DNA from 3 places in the Bacillus sp. JZ105 genome. Region 2 is predicted to be linked to each of the others. Evidence: riboswitches for the same ligand, from Rfam matches in the RefSeq annotation. Region 2 holds a riboswitch; each other region holds the start of a gene.
What was found. A riboswitch is a leader RNA that binds a small molecule or an ion and turns the genes downstream of it on or off. The one in region 2 is predicted to bind S-adenosylmethionine.
Positions count from the first base shown of each region.

Region 1: another riboswitch for S-adenosylmethionine. It lies ahead of metK (methionine adenosyltransferase); the one in region 2 lies ahead of mtnK (S-methyl-5-thioribose kinase).
Region 3: another riboswitch for S-adenosylmethionine. It lies ahead of M1D81_RS15610 (methionine ABC transporter ATP-binding protein); the one in region 2 lies ahead of mtnK (S-methyl-5-thioribose kinase).

Region 1 is NZ_CP096387.1:2,784,416-2,786,620, forward strand. It holds gene metK (methionine adenosyltransferase) at 75-1,277, opposite strand; SAM riboswitch class I at 1,473-1,607, opposite strand; gene pckA (phosphoenolpyruvate carboxykinase (ATP)) at 1,834-2,205, shown strand, end outside.
Region 2 is NZ_CP096387.1:1,325,688-1,327,892, reverse strand. It holds gene M1D81_RS06745 (aminotransferase class I/II-fold pyridoxal phosphate-dependent enzyme) at 1-811, opposite strand, end outside; SAM riboswitch class I at 976-1,133, shown strand; gene mtnK (S-methyl-5-thioribose kinase) at 1,214-2,205, shown strand, end outside.
Region 3 is NZ_CP096387.1:3,016,242-3,018,446, reverse strand. It holds gene M1D81_RS15625 (toprim domain-containing protein) at 1-52, shown strand, start outside; gene M1D81_RS15620 (thioredoxin family protein) at 65-367, shown strand; gene M1D81_RS15615 (SCP2 sterol-binding domain-containing protein) at 488-829, shown strand; SAM riboswitch class I at 932-1,040, shown strand; gene M1D81_RS15610 (methionine ABC transporter ATP-binding protein) at 1,195-2,205, shown strand, end outside.

The DNA of each region.
Region 1 (2,205 bases), 1.5 Mb from region 2:
ACATTTTTTCGCTTTTTGCAGATTTTTTTTTAATCAAAAGGAAAACCGCTTAAAATAAGCGGTTTTTTATGTTGTTATTGTCCCAATGCTTCTTTGCGAAGTGTATCGGCTTTATCCGTTTTTTCCCACGGAAGATCTAAGTCGTGACGGCCGAAATGCCCGTATGCAGCTGTTTGTTTGTAGATCGGACGGCGCAGGTCAAGCATTTTAATAATGCCAGCTGGACGAAGATCAAAGTTTGCACGAACCACTTCAATTAATTTTTCTTCAGAAGCTTTTCCTGTTCCGAATGTATCAATTGAAATCGATACAGGCTGTGCAACCCCAATTGCATAAGCAAGCTGTACTTCACAAGAATCTGCAAGGCCGGCAGCTACGATGTTTTTCGCTACGTAACGTGCAGCGTATGCCGCAGAACGGTCAACCTTCGTTGCATCCTTACCTGAGAAAGCACCGCCGCCATGACGAGCGTATCCGCCATACGTATCAACGATGATTTTACGTCCAGTTAAACCAGCATCCCCTTGAGGTCCACCGATCACGAAACGGCCAGTTGGGTTAATAAAGTATTTTGTCTGTTCATCAATCAGTTCACTTGGAACGACAGGACTGATGACATGCTCTTTTAAGTCACTTTGAATTTGTTCAAGCGTCACTTCTGGTGCATGCTGCGTAGAAATAACCACTGTGTCAATACGAACTGGTTTGTTTTGCTCATCATATTCAACTGTGACTTGTGTTTTTCCGTCTGGACGAAGGTATGCAAGTGTTTCATTCTTGCGTACTTCTGTTAAACGGCGAGATAATTTATGCGCTAGTGAAATTGGCAGCGGCATGAGCTCTTCGGTTTCGTTGTTAGCAAAACCAAACATCAATCCTTGGTCACCTGCACCAATCGCATCAATTTCTTCTTCAGTCATTGTTCCTTCACGTGCTTCAAGCGCTTTGTCTACACCTTGCGCAATATCAGCAGACTGTTCATCAATTGATGTAAGTACCGCACATGTTTCCGCATCAAAACCATATTTCGCACGTGTGTAGCCAATTTCCTTAATTGTGTCACGCACCGTCTTTGGAATATCGACATAAGTAGACGTTGTAATTTCACCGCTTACTAATACGAGACCGGTTGTAACAGAAGTTTCACAGGCAACACGTGCATTTGGATCTTTCTTTAAAATTTCATCCAAAATGCTGTCTGAAATTTGATCACAGATTTTATCCGGATGTCCTTCTGTCACTGATTCTGAAGTAAATAAACGACGATTTTGACTCATAATGGCTATTTCCTCCTGTACAAGACCACATCATCCCAAGATGAGGCCTCCAATATGATACGGAACTCGTTCCCTCTTATATTTGAAAACGTTTATATTAGAGATGTTATTGGCAATTTGTTCATATGATATCCCAAAAATAAAAAAACCATTTCCTTCATTGCGAGGAAAGGGTCTGAGATCGCATGCCTTTCACTCTTATCGCTCAAGGTGTTCTTGTACCTTGCATCAGGTTAGCACCTTGGTTTCTCAGCATTTTCATGCCTTTTTCATAAGAAACCGGTTGCTGGGCTTCATCGGGCCTGTCCCTCCACCAACTCGGGATAAGAGTATCCGTTCAATAAGATATCTTATCTTAAACCCTTGCGTCATGTCAATGCTTCATAAGAATTATCTCCCTCTTTTTTCTCCTCACCATTAGCATCACCAAAAAGCATATTTTCATAGCAGAAATGAAAAAACACACACAAAAATTTTTAAATAGTATAGACTATTATTATTAATGTGTTATACTAATCGAAACAAACAAATTCAACGGTAAAGGAAGGGTTTTTTTATGAACTCAGTGGATTTAAAAGAAGATTTGCAGTCATTGCTCTCATTAGAAAATACGCACCAAAATTTATCTGTTCCGAAACTTGTTGAAAAGATTTTGGCACGTAATGAAGGCGTTTTAACATCAACTGGAGCTGTCCGCGCTACAACGGGAGCCTATACAGGACGTTCGCCTAAAGATAAATTTATCGTCAAAGAAGAAAGCTCTGAACATAAAATCGATTGGGGTCAAGTAAACCAGCCGATCTCCAAAGAAGCATTTGACCGTTTATATACAAAGGTTGTGTCATACTTAAAAGAACGTGATGAACTATTCGTCTTTGAAGGTTTTGCAGGCGCTGATGAAAGATACCGTATGCCGATTACAGTTGTA
Region 2 (2,205 bases):
CAAACAGATGATCCTGATAAAGCTCAATGGCTTCAATAACAGACGAATTTCCAGCTGCAAATCCTACTCTCCACCCTGCCATATTGTACGTTTTAGACAATGTGTAAATTTCTATTCCCGTCTCTATCGCCCCCTCTATTTGCAGAAAGCTGAGCGGCTTTTCTCCATCAAAGCCAATGCCGCCATATGCAAAATCATGGACAACACATAGCTTATGATCTTTCGCAAACGTAACGGTTTCTTCAAAAAATGAACGGCTTGCCGTAGCCCCCGTCGGATTGTTGGGGTAATTTAAGTACATTAATTTTGCCTTTTTCTTATCATCTTCAGGCAGCAAATCGTAGTCAGGTAAAAAATCATTTTTTTCAAGAAGTGGCATGGTTACCATATGCGCTCCAGCAAGCACAGCGCCTGACCAATAATCAGGATAGCCAGGATCAGGGACAAGAAGCGTATCACCCGGATTCAGCAGGCATTGCGGCAGCTCAACAAGCCCTGCTTTCCCGCCAAATAAAATCGCAATTTCCGCCTTTGGATCAAGTGTGACGCCATATTCTCTTTCATAAAAAGCGGCAGCAGCCTTTTTTAATTTCGCTGTTCCACGGAATGAGGAGTATTGATGATTTTCAGGTTTTGCTACCGCTTCCTGCATGGCTTTTACAATGTGCGGAGGAGTTGGCTGATCAGGATTTCCCTGTCCCAAATTAATGATATCTGCCCCTTCCTGTACTTTTTTCTGCACCTTTTGGACAAGCGACGCAAAAAATTGCTTCGGTAATTGTTTCAACACATCTGATTGCTGGAATTCCATTTCTTCACCTTCTATTCAAGTTACGTGACAATACAATCACTGTAATGGATTGTTTTATGAATTGTAAAGCAATTTTGAAAAAAGATTGACATGTAAAGCGCCGCTCTGATAATATCTTGAATTAAGAAATGCAAACAGACACGAAACAATTACATATTGATTTCTCTTATCGAGAGTTGGGCGAGGGATTTGGCCTTTTGACCCCAACAGCAACCGACCGTTAATACCACTGTGAAGTGGGGCGCAGCAAGTAACGCGCCAAGACAATTGTCTTATAGGGCACGGTGCTAATTCCATCAGACATATGTGCTGAGAGATAAGAGAGGCTTTGAGCATACACACCATCAAGCCTCTTTCTCTCAGGAGAAAGAGGCTTTTTTATATGATTTGGAGGGGAAGCAATTGGTTACACTTACGGCATCATATGAAGAACTAACAGAAAGCTCGGCAGTTGCACTCGCAATTAGACTTGGTTTGATCCAAGAAAGCAGCCATTTGACATGTACTGAAATTGGTGACGGGAATTTAAATTACGTCTTTCATATTTATGATCACAAACAAGAAAAAGGATTGATCATCAAGCAGGCGCTGCCTTATGCAAAGGTGGTTGGGGAGAGCTGGCCGCTTACATTAGACCGGGCAAGAATTGAAAGTGCCGCCCTGATCAAGCAGTCAGAATATGCGCCGCACCTCGTACCAGCAGTCTATTATTCAGATACAGCTCTTGCAGTGACAGCCATGGAGGATCTTTCACACTTAGAAATCGTCAGAAAAGGGCTAATTGCCGGAAAACAATATCCGCATTTATCCGATCATGTCGGAGAATTTTTAGGAAAAACACTTTTTTACACATCTGACTTTGCTACAAATCCTAAAATCAAAAAACAATTTGTGAAGCAATTTACGAACCCTGACCTGTGTGATATCACAGAAAAACTCGTCTTCACAGACCCTTTCTTTGATAGTGAAACAAATGACTTCGAAGAAGAATTAAGAGAATCAGCAGAAGCGCTTTGGGCAGATCTTGAGCTGCAAGCCAAAGCAGCGGAATTGAAGCGTATCTTCCTGACATCAGCTGAAACATTGGTTCATGGAGATCTTCATACAGGCAGTATTTTTGCAAATGAGACTGAAACGAAAATCATTGATCCAGAATTCGCGTTTTACGGTCCCTTTGGATTCGATATCGGCCACTTTATCGCCAATCTGTTCCTGAATGCTTTATCTCGCGAGAATGAACACGAGCAGCAGCACCTTTTTGACCATGTCGTCAATGTATGGGCAACCTTCAAAGAAGTGTTCACAAGAGCTTGGAAAGAGGACAGCATTGAAGCGTTTAGTGTATCGGACAGCTTTTTAGAAACAACCTTTGACCGGATTTTAAAAGAAGCGAC
Region 3 (2,205 bases), 1.7 Mb from region 2:
TGCATCTATCCTATTAGCTGCAAACATTGATGTTCATTCGAAATATTTATGAGGGTGGACGTATATGAAAGAGATTGAAGAACACGAATTCAAGGAGATAGAGGACGATTTATTTCTTTTATACTTATATACACCGTTTTGCGGAACATGCCAGCTGGCAAAGAAAATGCTGGCAGTTGTAGACGCCATGCAGCCGGATGTACCATTTTACGAAAACAATTTAAACTATTCACCAGGCTTTGCGAAAGCATTTGAAATTGAGAGTGTTCCTTGCTTTCTCCTGTTTAAAAAAGGTGAATTGGTGCAAAAAGGCTATGCCTTTCACTCAGTTCCATATCTTCATGAAATGATTGAAACCGCTAAATAAAGCGGTTTTTTGTCATATTTCAAGAAATTCATTTGAAAATTTGTCGAGTTATTTATAAAGGACAAGCCGATGTTTGTAGAGAAATGTTATGTATAACCAAATGACAGGGAGGTTATACATGTGGAAAATGTGAAAGCCCATGGTAACACAGGGCAGCGTTTATTATTAAAGCCGCTGCTCTCATCATCATCCTTGAAGATTACATTTGAGGCGGAAACTGACTCTTGTACATTGATTGTGGATGAACGTGGTGAAGTGAAGAAACTACCTGCAATTGAGTTATCGGATCTCATCTTTTATGGTGAGAGGAAAGAGATTCTACAATTATTAGATGGAGATATGTCCTTACAGCAGTTAATCAGCAGGGGACAAGTCAAAGTGAAAGGGTCATTCCGTGCGCTCCTGAGACTAGAGGCAGTGCTTTGGCTGACGAACGGTTTTTTTCGAAAAATGATAACGTAGTTGTTTACTTGGAAATTAGCGATTTACAGCGTTGACATATCTCGGGTAGCATGATATTCTACGTTAGTAAAAACATGAACATCACATAAAACAACATATTTTCTCTTATTAAGAGAGGTGGAGGGACGTGCCCTATGAAACCCGGCAACCGTCAGCATAGCTGAAATTGGTGCCAATTCACTCAAAGCCGCAGCGCTTTGAAAGATGAGAGAAAGGCGTAATTGACATAAAAGGCCTTTCTGCTTGCGTTGCAGTTAGGTCTTTTTTACTGACCTGGCGCCAGGCTAGAGTCATGACACAAAGAAGAATAAATAACGTATGTGATGGAAACCTATAGATTCAGCAAGAAAGCAGGTGATCAGACTGTGATCCATTTACAGAATGTATCAAAAACGTACCATTCAAAAAGCGGAAATGTTGATGCCGTGAAAGACGTCAACTTGGATATTGATAAAGGTGAAATATTCGGAATTATCGGGTATAGCGGTGCAGGGAAAAGCTCGCTTATTCGCCTATTAAACGGTCTGGAGCTGCCAACAGAAGGAATTGTTGAAGTGGCAGGCAACCGGATCAATGAAGTATCAAATGCGAAACTTCGGAAAGCCAGACAAGAAATCAGCATGATCTTCCAGCACTTTAACTTGCTTTGGTCAAGAACGGTGAGACAAAACATTATGTTCCCGCTTGAGATCGCAGGTGTACCGACATCGAAACGGAGAGAGCGTGCGAATGAACTGATTAAATTGGTCGGTTTAGAAGGAAAAGAAAATGCATACCCGTCTCAGCTAAGCGGCGGGCAAAAACAGCGTGTCGGCATTGCGAGAGCATTAGCGAATGATCCAAAGGTTCTTCTATGTGACGAAGCGACATCTGCGCTAGATCCGCAAACGACCGATTCGATCCTTGAACTTTTGGCGGATATCAATAAAAGGTTAGGGCTCACGATTGTGCTCATTACACATGAAATGCACGTCATTCGCAAAATTTGTCATCGCGTCGCGGTCATGGAAAATGGACGCATTGTCGAAGAAGGCGAAGTATTACGCGTCTTCAGACAACCGAAGGAAGAAATGACGAAACGATTTGTGAAACAGCTTGCAGAACCAGAGGAAGCGAAAGAAACAATCGAGCACGTCTTAGAACGAGTAAAAGAAGGTCAGGTCGTACGGTTGTCCTTTATTGGAGACTCTGCCGAGCAGCCGCTGATCACTGAAATCATTCGATCCTTCAATGTCGATGTGAATATCCTTCAAGGGAAGATTTCTCAAACGCAGGAAGGCGCGTTTGGAACACTCTTTATCCACATTAATGGAGAAGAGACCGAGGTAGAAAAAGCCATCGCCTATATCCAAAGCAAACAGGTTGAAATCGAGGTG